One region of the Arthrobacter sp. LFS091 genome, then DNA from elsewhere that is predicted to be linked to it. Evidence: predicted binding sites of a transcription regulator. Region 1 holds the regulator's gene; the other holds the start of a gene.

Region 1 (6,128 bases):
TCGGGGTTAATGACGACGGGGTGCCCCACCATGGTCAGCAGCGGGATGTCGTTGGCAGAATCGCTGTACGCCCAGCAGTGGTCCAGGTCCAAACCCTCGCGGTCGGCGACCAGCTGGACCGCGACTGCTTTAGCGGGTCCGTGCAGGATGTCGCCCACGAGCTTCCCCGTGTACATGCCGTCGTGCACTTCGCCGACAGTACCCAGCGCGCCCGTCAAGCCCAAGCGGGTTGAGATTACGGTGGCCACCTCGATCGGCGTTGCCGTTACCAGCCAGACTTTGCGGCCCACTCTGAGGTGCTGTTCAGCCAGAGCCTTGGTTCCCGGCCAGATCCGCGACTCGATCATCTCGTCGTAGACCTCTTCGCCCAAGGCTTTAATGTCATCAACAGTGATGCCTGCCGCAAGAGTGAGTGCGGAATCCCTTACTGCGTGAACGTCTTCCATGTTCTCGCCGCGCAGCACGAACTTGAACTGCTTCCAAGCAAAACCAGCAGCCTGCGGCAAGGTGAACGCCTTGCGTTCATACATCTTTCGGGCCACATGGAAGAGGCTGGCACCCTTCATCAACGTGTTGTCGACGTCGAAGAAAGCAGCTTCGCCGGTGTGCTTCTGCGCTTTGGCAGCTGCGGCGACAGCGGCGTTCTTCTCCTCGGGCATGACTTGAGTCTAGTCAATCACTGGTACACCTCGCTGTTGGCGCACTGGCACACGCTCCGGTGGGGTGGGATGTGAGTGAGGGTTGGGTTGAAGGGGGTGGGATGTGAGTGAGGGTTGGTGGGGAGGTTACCGTTATCCCATGGCTACTCCCGACGTCGTCCTCCTCACCAAAGCTGACTGCCACCTCTGCACGGAGGCGCGTGCCGCCGTCGAGCGTGTCACCGCAAGCCTCGGCCTGGAGTGGAAAGAACAGAGTATCGACGGCGATCCGCAGCTGCGGGAGCGCTTCGCGGAGGAGATTCCCGTGGTCCTTGTTGACGGTGTGCAGCGGGATTTTTGGAAGATCGACGAGGAACGGCTGACCCGTACCTTGAAGAAAGCCCTGGAGGGCTGAGGGTGCCGTTACCCGTAAGTAATCGCTTTGGTTGAGCCCGCCCGGGGGTCATAGAGTGGAACAACAAAGCGATGCAATGGAGAATACCGTGACTGCGCTGGAACCGTCCGCGGAAGCAACTTCCGAGGACAACGAACCTGCCGCCAAGCAGATCCCACCCGCGGCTGTGGCCCGGATGACTCTCTATTTGCGTGCGCTCAACTCTTTGCTGGCAGAAGGCGTGGAGCGGGTTTCATCCGAAGCCCTCGCCGAAGCCTCCGGCGTGAGTTCATCCACTCTTCGCAAAGACCTCTCCTACGTCGGCTCGTATGGCACCCGCGGCGTGGGCTACGAGGTCCAATACTTGAGCCGTCACATCGCCGCGGCCTTGGGTTTGACCCATGACTGGAAGGTCGCGATCGTCGGTGCCGGTAACCTCGGCAAGGCGTTGGCCCGGTACGGCGGCTTCGAGTCCAGGGGTTTCGACGTTGTCGCTATCTTTGACGCCGACCCTATGGTGATCGGCAACGAGGTGGGCTGGTTGCGGGTCAGCGACTCAGCCGAGTTGGAGCGGGTGCTGGAGCGTACGCACACGAACATGGTGGTGCTCGCGTTGCCGGCCACAGTGGCGCAGGCAGTCTGCGACCGCGTGATCGCCGCTGGAATCCGAAGCATCCTCAGTTTCGCTCCGGTGCTGCTGCAGGTCCCGCCGCACGTCAACCTCCGCAAGGTGGACATGGCCACGGAGCTTCAAATCCTGGCTTACCACGCACAACGGGCGCAGACACCGGGCCAGGCTGTTTAGCCTTCGCCGGGTCTACGCCCGCTGGGTTGCCTTTTGAAGGGCCCGCCGGTTTAGCGGCCGTACGGAGTCTGGTACGGGTTGCCGAACGGCTGGGGCTTCCGGAAATAAGGAGCCGACGCCGGCAGGTACAGCATGACGATTGCTGCCACACCCAGCAGGATCACCACGAGCTGCAGCACGCCGTAGGTGGGGCCGAACTGGAAGAGGCTGGTCAGGCCGAGGACTGAGATGGCGGCGAATACGGTGCCCAGGATCCTTGCCCAGTTCTTGCCCTTACGGACGTTGAAGCCCACCAGCGCGTAGAGGCCCAGGGAGATGATGGCGCCAACGATGGCGCTCACGGAGATGACGCCCCGCATACCCTCCATGGAGCCTGCGGGAAGGTCGGTGCCCTGCTGCGCAGCCTGCTGGTTCATGGCGTTGATGAAGGCGTCAGCACCGGTGGTGGCAAGGAGCAGCGAGCTGATGGCTGAGAGGACGCCGGCTGCGATGATCATCCAGAAGGCGTAGTTGACCATCGGCGGAACCGTAGTGGGGCCGGGCTGCTGGCTCGGCCAGTTGGTGTCCTGGCCATACTGGGGCGCGGACGGGGCTTGGCCGTACGGGGAGGCCTGCTGGCCATACTGGGGCGACTGCTGCCCGTACTGCGGCGCGGCGGGCGGGGACTGCTGCCCGTACTGCGGTGCAGAAGGCGGGGACTGTTGGCCGTACTGCGGTGCCTGCTGCCCGTACTGCGGTGCAGAAGGCGGGGACTGCTGGCCGTACTGAGGTGCGGACGGCTGAGAGCTGGCCTGCTCAGGCTGGTTGGCGTCACCCGGGTTCGACGGCGGGTAGGGAGGGTTGCTCATGGCATTCCTTTGCTTGTTCGACTGCTGGTTCGGCCGCCGGGATCAGCAAAATGACCCTGCCCCCAGCGTGGTTCTGTTTCCACCGTACATCCCGGGTCTGACGCTATAGCCAAACACACGCAGGAATTCCATGGCTACGGCGAAAATCATCATGTGGGCTTACGCCTTCATGATGAAGGCCGCGGGAATCCGGAGGGATTACACCGCGGCCTTCACGTCGGTAGAGCCCGACGACGTAACTGGCGTGGACGCTAGACCTGGCCCTTGACTGCCTTGAACCAGAGCTGCGAGTTGGGCAGCCACATCAAGACGACGGCGACTGCGCTGACCAGGAAGCCGAACCAGTTACCGCCCAGGCCCATGCCGGAACCTCCACCGTTGGCCGCTCCGAAGATGGCGAGCAACAGTGAAACGGCGGCCACGATGGTCAAGGCGAGCCGCGCCCACTCCTTGCCTTCCTTCATCTTCATGGCAAGGATTACTTGGGCAGCTGCAACAGCGAGGGCCAGCAGGAGCAGGACCAGTGCGATCGCGGCGAACGCCGGTGCAAAAGCGAAAGCTGCGATGACGGCGAAGAATCCGATGAGTCCAAACAGCAGGCCCAGGAGTCCGGAGATCACCCAGATGAAGTAGGAAACCTTCAACTCCGTGGGAAGGCCCTGCGTCTTGAACATTCCCGAGAAGCCGCCCTGCGGCATGACGTCGTTGAAATTGCGTGGGCCGTCGGTGGGCATTTCGAAGTGGAACCCGGGCTGGGCGGCACCGGGCTGCGCCGGGCCAGGTTGGGACGCTCCGGGCTGGGAGTATTGCCCCGGTTGGGATGGGGGCTGGTAGCCCTGGGGTGGTTGGTAGGCCTGCGGTGGCTGGTAACCCGCAGGAGGAACATTGCCGGGCTGCGGAGGCTGTGAGCCGGGCTGCTGTGGCTGAGGTGCTTCGTCTGGGGTACTCATGGCATCACTTTAGACCGGTGGTTGAAGGATGCATAGGAAATTCGGAGCCAACTCGCAGCTAATCAGGGGGTATCTGCCGAATAATTGGCGGGTGATCTTCGAGACAGCCAAACGGCGCCCCCGCAGCGTGATGCTGAGGAGGCGCCATCGTGGGGGTCCCGCTATGAATCCCGCCCTTGAGAGTCACACCCGGCGTTGTGCCGCGGGGGTTACGGACAAGGGAAGGATCCGCGCAGGGTACAGGCTGGACTTAGGCGGCAGCCGGTGCGATGAACGCGAGTTCCAGGTTGATGACTACCTTGTCGCTGACCAGGACGCCACCGGCTTCGAGGACTGCGTTCCAGGTGAGGCCGAATTCCTTGCGGCTGATGGTGGTTTCGCCGGAAACGCCTGCGCGGGTGTTGCCGAACGGATCGACGGCCACACCGTTGAACTCGGTCTCGATGGAAACTTCCTTGGTCACGCCCTTGATTGTGAGATCGCCCACGAGGTCGAAGCTGTTTCCGTTGGCCTTGACGTGGCGGGAAACGAATGTGATTTCCGGGAACTTCTCGACATCGAAGAAGTCTTCGCCCTTGACGTGGCCATCGCGGTTGACGTCGCCGGAGTCGAAGCTGGCGGTCTGGATGGTGGCGTTGACCTTGGAGTCGGCCAGGGTTTCGCCAACTTCGAGAGTGGCGGAAGCATCCTTGAACTGGCCGCGGACCTTGCTGATGCCTGCGTGGCGGACGGTGAAGCCGATTTCGCTGTGCGAAGCGTCGAGGGTCCAGGTGCCGGTGGTGACGGAAGCGGGAAGGGTCATCATGGTGTTGCTCCTATGGGTAGTGGAAGGTACTGCGTGCTTGCCCGGCTGAACTCATTGCTTGAAGCGTCAACCGAGCTTCGTGTCTAGTATAAACATGCATATGCATCTTTTATTCCAACTCCACGGAACATTTCTGTAAAACTTTGAGTTCTACTAGCGGTAGAAGATTTCGGATCGCCCCGCTTCTTTGAGAAACTGGTAAACATGCCCCAAGCAACTGTCCATCTGCTTCGCCATGGCGAGGTCCACAATCCCGACGGCGTCCTGTACGGTCGCCTGCCGGAATTCCACCTCTCCGAACGCGGCCGTGAGATGGCCCGCATGCTGGCCGAGCACTTCTCGGCGCAGGTTGCCCAAGGTGCCAAGATCGTACACTTGGCGGCTTCTCCGCTGACCCGCGCGCAGGAAACGGCGCTGCCCACGGCTGAGGCACTGGGACTTGAGATCCACACGGAACCCCGGATCATCGAGGCAGAGAACCACTTCCAGGGACTGCACCCCACCAAGAGCGAGTTCCTCAAGCCCAAGCACTGGTTCTACTTCCGCAATCCCATGCGGCCGTCCTGGGGTGAGCCGTACAAGGAGCAGGCTGCCCGTGTCCTGGCTGCAGTTGAGGATGCCCGCGTCAAGGCCATCGAGTTGGGCGGCGATGGCGCCGAGGCCATCCTGGTGAGCCACCAACTGCCCATCTGGTCCACCCGTTTGACGGCCGAAGGCCGCCGGCTGGCGCACGACCCCCGCAAGCGTGAATGCACCCTCACCTCCCTGACTTCCCTCACCCTGGACCAGGAAGGCAAAATCGTCCGGGTCGAATACAGCGAGCCTGCCGCAGCGCTGCTCCCCGGCGCGGCAAGCACCCCCGGAGCCTAAGGACCATGGACAAGAATCTTTCACGCCGAGGAGTACTGACTGCAGGGGGTGTCCTGCTGGCCGGACTCACCATGGGCCTTTCAGCGTGCGCCCAAAAGGACTCCCTGGCCGAACAGGCCCGGAAGGGCGATAACAAGAACTATGTAGCCGGCGACGGCTCCGTGACCGAGTTCGCCAAGGCTGACCGCTCGGCTCCTGTGGCACTCAAAGGCACACTGTTCACCGGCGCGGAAGTAAAGCCGGAAGACCTGTTGGGCAAGGTCACGGTCCTGAACTTCTGGTTTGCCGCCTGCGCTCCCTGCCGCATCGAAGCTCCGCAGCTTGAAGCCCTGCACCAGGAATTCAAGGACCAGGGCGTCCAGTTCTTCGGCGTGAACCTGCGCGACGAGCAACCAACGGCCGAGGCATTCGACAAGACGTTTAACCTCACGTACCCGAGCTTCAACGACAAGGACGGGGCAGTGCTGCTCTCCGTGTCGGGAATCGTCCCACCAGGCGCGGTGCCCACAACCCTGGTCCTGGACAAGGAGGGCAAGGTTGCTTCCCGCGTGCTTGGCGAAATTGAAAAGAGCACCCTGAAGGCCCTCATCACCTCCGCAGTGGCCGAGTAGAACCGTGAACAGTCCCTTCGCCGAGACCATCCTCAACGGATCCCTGCTGCTGGCTGTGCCCGTGGCACTGCTCGCCGGGCTGGTCTCCTTCCTCTCGCCATGCGTGCTGCCCCTGGTGCCCGGGTACCTTGGCTACGTCACTGGACTGACCGGCGTCGACCTTGAAAAGCAGCGGCGTGGCCGCATGCTGGCCGGAATCGGCCTGTT
Region 2 (6,128 bases), on a different contig from region 1:
TTTGCCGCTGCTGTGCTGTGAGTTCCTGGGCACCTTTCTGCCAGGCATCGGCCAGGGCCACGACGTGGTCGATCTGGACTGCCGCGCTGGTGTCCTGACCCCTTCGGAACGTCACGTGGGCACCCGTGTAGGGTTCCTCGAAGACTCCCCCGGCAACCTTGCAGGAGGAGCCGGCCGTGAATTCAACGTCCGTAAGATCCCTGTGCAGGATGTCGTTCCTGGTGTCGCATCCATTGTGGTCCACGTCCGCCCAAGCCTGGCCGAAAGCTGCCCTGTCATAGTCAGACTTCGGTGCCCTGCCTTTCACAGGAAGCCGCTCCAAGGCCGTGCTTGCACTTTCGGCAACAACGGGAGCTGCGCCCTTGACCGGTTTCATGAATGTCGCGTCGAAGACGGGCGCCTCGCTGGGGCCCGCTGCCCAGGGATCGGCGACGCCAAACTGGCCGGTGGTGAAGAACCAGGCCAAGCCCGCCACCAGTGCTGTTGCTGCGAAACCCAGAATGACCCAGGCGTGACGCGACCTGCGCCGGGCGCGTTTGTAGGCTGACCAGGTGATGCTCAAGGGACTCCGTCCAGTGGGGGCAGGCAATGTCCTACGAGCGTAGGACAAGGCCCCGACAGCCAGAGCAATATCCACAGTGTGGAGGAGAAGTCACACCGTGACGACGCTGATGTGGGGCTCTATTGCTCCCGCATCACGCGCTGAAGGTCTTCGGTTGCTACTTCGAGCAATGCGCGCAGCTGTTCAACGCGCTGATCCGGGACGTCACCGGCGGCATTGGCTGCGACTGCCTGATCGAGGAGTTTTTGGGCCTGCTTATGGTTGGCCCGCGCAACGTCCAGCGCGTGTTCGAGAGTGGTTTCGTGCTCAAGGGTTGATTCGTTGTCCATGAGCCCATTTTGATCAGGTTTCCCGGCTGTGGCCAGTGACACAGCCGGGAAACCCCTAAATAGTTTTGGTTGCTTAAGCGTCAGCCGTTTCCAGCAACGCGATGGGAGCAATCACGTCCTTGGCGGGGAATGACGGCGGGTTGACTCCGGCCATTTCCTCCATGACGCGGACAACCTGGCATGAGTAGCCGAATTCGTTGTCGTACCAGACGTAGAGAACCAGGTTCTTGTCGTTCGAGATGGTGGCAAGGCCATCAACAATGCCGGCGCGGCGGGAGCCGACGAAGTCCGTGGAAACGACGTCGGGCGAGTCGATGTAGTCGATCTGCTTGCGAAGGTCCGAGTGCAGGGACATCTCACGGAGGAAGTCGTTGACCTCGTCGCGCGTCGTGCCGTTCTCAAGGTTCAGGTTGAGGATGGCCATGGAAACGTCCGGGGTGGGAACGCGGATGGCGTTACCTGTGAGCTTGCCCTGCAGTTCGGGCAGCGCCTTGGCCACAGCCTTGGCAGCACCGGTTTCGGTGATGACCATGTTCAGCGCAGCAGAGCGTCCGCGGCGATCGCCCTTATGGAAGTTATCGATCAGGTTCTGGTCGTTCGTGAACGAGTGGACGGTTTCCACGTGGCCGTGGATGATGCCGAACTTGTCGTTGATGGCCTTCAGCACCGGGGTGATGGCGTTGGTGGTGCAGGACGCCGCGGTGACAATTTTGTCGTCGTCGTTAATGTCCCGGTGGTTGATGCCGTGGACGATGTTCTTGAGCTCGCCCTTGCCCGGAGCCGTGAGCAGTACGCGGGCGACGCCCTTGCTCTGCAGGTGCTGGGAGAGGCCTTCGGCGTCGCGCCAGCGGCCGGTGTTGTCCACGACCAGGGCATCCTTGATGCCGTACGCGGTGTAGTCCACCGTGGCGGGGTTGTCCGAGTAGATCACCTGGACCTGGACGCCGTTGGCCGTGATGGTGTTGGCTTCCTCGTCCACGCGGATGGTGCCCTCGAAGGATCCGTGGACGGAATCGCGGCGCAGCAGGCTTGCGCGCTTGACGAGGTCGTTCTCAGCGCCCTTGCGAACAACGATCGCACGGAGTCGGAGACCGTGGCCCCCACCGGCCTTTTCGATGAGAAGGCGCGCCAGCAGGCGGCCGATCCGGCCGAAGCCGTAAAGGACGACGTCGGTGCTGGTGCGGTCATCAGCGCCGCGCTTGCCAACGACGTCGGCAAGTTCCGCACGCAAGTACTCGTCCAGGGAGGCGCCATTGCCTTCAGCCCGGTACTTCTCCGTCAGACGCGCAATGTCGATCGCAGCAGCACCCAGCTCCAACTCGGACAAAGCGTTGAGCAGGGGTGCGGTTTCTTCGAGCAGGAGCTCGTGGTTGCTCATCCGGCGCGCGAAGCGGTGGGCCTTCAGGATGTTCATGGTGGACTTGTTGATCAAGCTCCGGCCGTGGATGCTGGTGACCACGTTGTTTTCCCGGTACAACCGGCCGATCACCGGAATCATGGCCTCGGCGAGAGCCTCCCGGCCCATCCACTTATCAAGACAAGAATCTGACGTCTGGCTCACAGAACTACCTTCCTTGGGTCAACCACATACGTCCTCGTATGCAGATGGCAGCGGCCGCCCGGAGTAGTCCTGCGGCACATGCGCCGGCGGGCTTCGGTCCACCCACAGCGCCTTGAACGAGAGCAAAGAAAATCCGCCGGCTGCGAACGCAGTCCCGGCGGCAGAACATCTACGTTCAGTACCTATTCTAGGGCGGAAGGACCGGGCGCAGGACTTTCGGAGGCGTGAAATCACTCACACGCAGTGTTTGCGCTGGTCATAAATGGATGGGTCGACCGATACGCCGGGTTCTGTCATCACTTCCGTTACCGGAAAGTGAGTAGCGGCCATCCATCTACGAACGCCGTTGCCGACGCCCTCCAGCAGCCTACCCGGACACTCGGGCGGGCAGCCCTCAAACGTGTCCTGTCTGGCCTTGCTCCGGGTGGGGTTTACCTAGCCTCCCCGGTCACCCAGGGAGCTGGTGGTCTCTTACACCACCGTTTCACCCTTACCTGCTGCCCCATGATGCAAGCATCACCGGGCGCAGGCGGTCTGTTCTCTGTGGCACTGGCCTGCGGGTTACCCCGAGTGGGCGTTACCCACCACCCTGCCCTGCGGAGCCCGGACGTTCCTCGAGCCACTTTCGTGACGCGCGACCGCCTGGTCGACCCATCCGCCATAAAGTCTACCGGCGTCGGGAGCTTGGAAAGTCCGGCGTAATATCGACTGGTGCTGATTCTGCTTCCGCCTTCCGAAGGCAAGACCCCTGCCACCAAAGGTCCCGCGATCAATTGGGAGTCGCTGAGTTTCCCCGAGTTGAACCAGTACCGCGCCACGGTTCTTGAGTCCTTGGGGACCGTGAGCGCGCATGAGGATGCCCTTGCGCTGCTGGGCGTCGGCGCTTCCTTGCGCGACGACGTCGAACGTAATACCCGGCTGCATGCCGAACCGGCTGCCCCGGCGCACCAGGTGTATTCCGGCGTTCTTTACGACGCCTTGGGCTATAAGAGCATGACCGCAACCCAACGGCGCAAAGCCACCGAATCCATCCTGGTGATCTCCGCTTTGTGGGGCGCCATCGGTTTTGGGGACCAAGTGCCCGCCTATCGGCTGTCCATGGGAACTGCACTGCCCGACGTCGGACGCCTCGCCTCCTACTGGAAGCCGCAGCTTAACGCCGTCCTCGCCAAACGGGCTGAAGGCGAACTGGTGGTGGATTGCCGGTCGAGCACCTACGCGGCTGCCTGGGCTCCCCCCGCCGCCCAGACAGTAAACGTCAACGTTTTCAGTGAGGCAAACGGCAAACGGACGGTGGTCAGCCACTTCGCCAAGCACACCCGGGGTGAACTGGCCCGGCACCTTCTGACACGGCGCGGCAAGGCGCCGGCCACGCCGGCACAACTGGCCAAGGCAGCCAGCGAAATGTGGATCACGGAATTGGTGGAGGGCACGGCCCGCAAGCCGCACGCACTCAACATCATCCTGGCTGGCCAAGTTGGGCCCAACTAGGGTCGGTCCGGCCTAGTTCCACTCTGCCGAACGGACCAGGATTACTCCCGAGTCCGGGCAGAAGACAATGTCGTCCTCTGCAGCAGCCTTGACTTCCGCGAGGTCCCCCGGGCTGAGCATCATGCCGGACCCTTCGGATTTGCCATGGAACAACCGAGCGGCGCCCACTCCCCGCTTGGCAATGGTCTTCTCGTAGATTGCCAGGAGCCCGGCGTCCAGGGACTCTGCAAAAGCGGCCCGCTGTCCACGAACGACGGTCTCTTCGGCGGCAATTTCGGCTATGGCCTCATCGAGCTCCGCGCGGATGCTGCCAAAGGAACCTTGAATGTCATCAACGATCGCCTGCTGGGCGGTCTGGCGTTCGCGAAGGGTGTCCAAGCGCTCAAGGATCTCCAGCTCGACGTCCTCAAGGTCGGAGCGGCGCTTGTTCAGCGAGGCAATGTCGCTCTGAAGCGCCACCAGGTCCTTGGACAGGCCCGTACCGCTGTTGAGCCTGGCTTCGTCGCGTTCGATGCGCGTAGCCACCTGTTCCACATCAGCCTCGGCCCGACGCAATTCCGCCTCGGCATCGTGCACGGCGACCTTGGCCGCTCCCAGTTCACCGTTGGCCACGTTCAGGGCGTCGGTGAGGTCGGTGATGCGTGGATCCGTCTCCAGGACGCGGCGACGGCCGGCCAACGACTTGAGCTTGGCATCGAGCCCCTGCAGTTCAAGCAATTTGTATTGTTCTGCCGGTGCTGCTTTCGCCACGCTTACCTCCGCTTGTCACTGCCGGTCCCGGAGATCAGGAGCGGCATGACACCCCCTATCTGTCGGGGCTGCCCATATCTTTCTAGACTCTAGTCCCCGCCGGGAGTCAGTATGAAGTCCCAGGGATCGCTATTGGTGCTGCTGACACGGATCTCGACGTCGAAACCCTGGTCTGCGAGCACGTTCCCCAAGGCCTCGGCCGCGGCAGGGAGCCACAGCCATTCGCTGGCGAAATGTGAAACGTCTATCAAGTAGGGACGACCGTTCGTGGCGCCCTCACGGGCCTCGGAGGCCGGATGGTGGCGCATGTCCGCAGTCACGTACACATCTGCCTGGCTGGCGCGGACAGCGGGAAGCAAACTATCGCCTGCGCCGCCGCATACCGCCACCCTGCGCACCAGGCCGTCCTTATCGCCGGCAACCCTCACGCCACCGGCCACTGCGGGGAGCATTTCAAAGACACGGGCTGCAAAATCACCGAGGGTTTCCAGGTCAGGAAGATCACCCACCCTGCCGATCCCCTCTTCGGGCAGTCCATTGCTGGCCGGAGTCAGGGGCGTGACGTTCTCCAGGCCGAAGGCGTCTGCCAGAACGTCGGACACCCCTCCAACGGCTGAGTCACCGTTGGTATGAACAGTCAGCAGTCCCGTCCCGGCCTCGATGAGGCGATGGATAGCCAGGCCCTTGGCTGACGTGGCCGCTACGGAATTCACGCCTTTGAGCAGTAGGGGGTGGTGCGTAATCAGCAGTTCGGCACCCCATTCGATGGCTTCATCGATGACTTCCAAGGTGGGATCCACGGCAAAGAGGACCTTGCTTACCGGAACATTGGGGCGCCCCGCTACCAGGCCGACTTCGTCCCACTCCTCCGCCAGCGACTCCGGCCAGAGCTCCTCCACGGCCAGTAACACCTGACCGAGCGTGGGTTCCCCCGTGGCCTCAACTGCTCCGTCATCTTCGCCGGAATCCGCATCAGAAATGTCAGTGTCTACTGCTTCCATACTCTTATTCTTACCTACCGGACCGAATCGGGCAGTCCCGCCACCCGGCGTCGCCGTTATTGTCCCGTAAGGTGTTGCGGGAATCATCACGCCCTCCGATCCATTGAAGAGAACATGAAAACTTTCGTACTTGGCGGCGGCTGCTTCTGGTGCCTGGATGCCGTTTACCAAAAAACCCGCGGCGTCAGCTCGGTTGTTTCCGGCTACACCGGCGGTCATGTCCGCAATCCCGACTACTACGAAGTCTGTTCCGGAACCACAGGCCACGCGGAGGTGGTGGCGGTGACCTTCGACGAAACAGTTGTTCCGGAGGAAGTCATCCTGGACATGTTCTTCGCCCTGCACGACCCCACCACCCTGAACCGGCAGGGTTACGACGTCGGCACCCAGTACCGTTCGTCGATGTTCTACACCACCACCGAAGAAAAGGTGCT

The links. Region 1 encodes Rex, which represses fermentation and respiration genes when NADH is low (regulators of the CRP and FNR family bind a similar motif). Its sites were predicted from a motif close to CTTGTGAANNNNTTCACAAG; they were not measured.
Region 2: a site for Rex is predicted at 2,674-2,693, ahead of ACNQOP_RS02705 (glyceraldehyde-3-phosphate dehydrogenase). Genes of this name have one in related genera too.

What each region holds. Positions count from the first base shown of each region.
Region 1 covers NZ_JBFPFP010000009.1:105,539-111,666, forward strand. Annotated here, with positions in the region: gene ACNQOP_RS17550 (HAD family hydrolase) at 1-659, opposite strand, end outside; gene ACNQOP_RS17555 (glutaredoxin family protein) at 799-1,053, shown strand; gene ACNQOP_RS17560 (redox-sensing transcriptional repressor Rex) at 1,130-1,837, shown strand; gene ACNQOP_RS17565 (hypothetical protein) at 1,888-2,685, opposite strand; gene ACNQOP_RS17570 (hypothetical protein) at 2,816-2,953, shown strand; gene ACNQOP_RS17575 (hypothetical protein) at 2,937-3,635, opposite strand; gene ACNQOP_RS17580 (YceI family protein) at 3,886-4,437, opposite strand; gene ACNQOP_RS17585 (histidine phosphatase family protein) at 4,645-5,310, shown strand; gene ACNQOP_RS17590 (TlpA family protein disulfide reductase) at 5,316-5,921, shown strand; gene ACNQOP_RS17595 (cytochrome c biogenesis CcdA family protein) at 5,926-6,128, shown strand, end outside.
Region 2 covers NZ_JBFPFP010000001.1:576,573-582,700, forward strand. Annotated here, with positions in the region: gene ACNQOP_RS02695 (HNH endonuclease family protein) at 1-562, opposite strand, end outside; gene ACNQOP_RS02700 (hypothetical protein) at 682-891, opposite strand; gene ACNQOP_RS02705 (glyceraldehyde-3-phosphate dehydrogenase) at 965-2,452, opposite strand; RNA gene rnpB (RNase P RNA component class A) at 2,716-3,106, opposite strand; gene ACNQOP_RS02715 (YaaA family protein) at 3,164-3,943, shown strand; gene ACNQOP_RS02720 (zinc ribbon domain-containing protein) at 3,956-4,693, opposite strand; gene ACNQOP_RS02725 (Nif3-like dinuclear metal center hexameric protein) at 4,783-5,694, opposite strand; gene msrA (peptide-methionine (S)-S-oxide reductase MsrA) at 5,809-6,128, shown strand, end outside.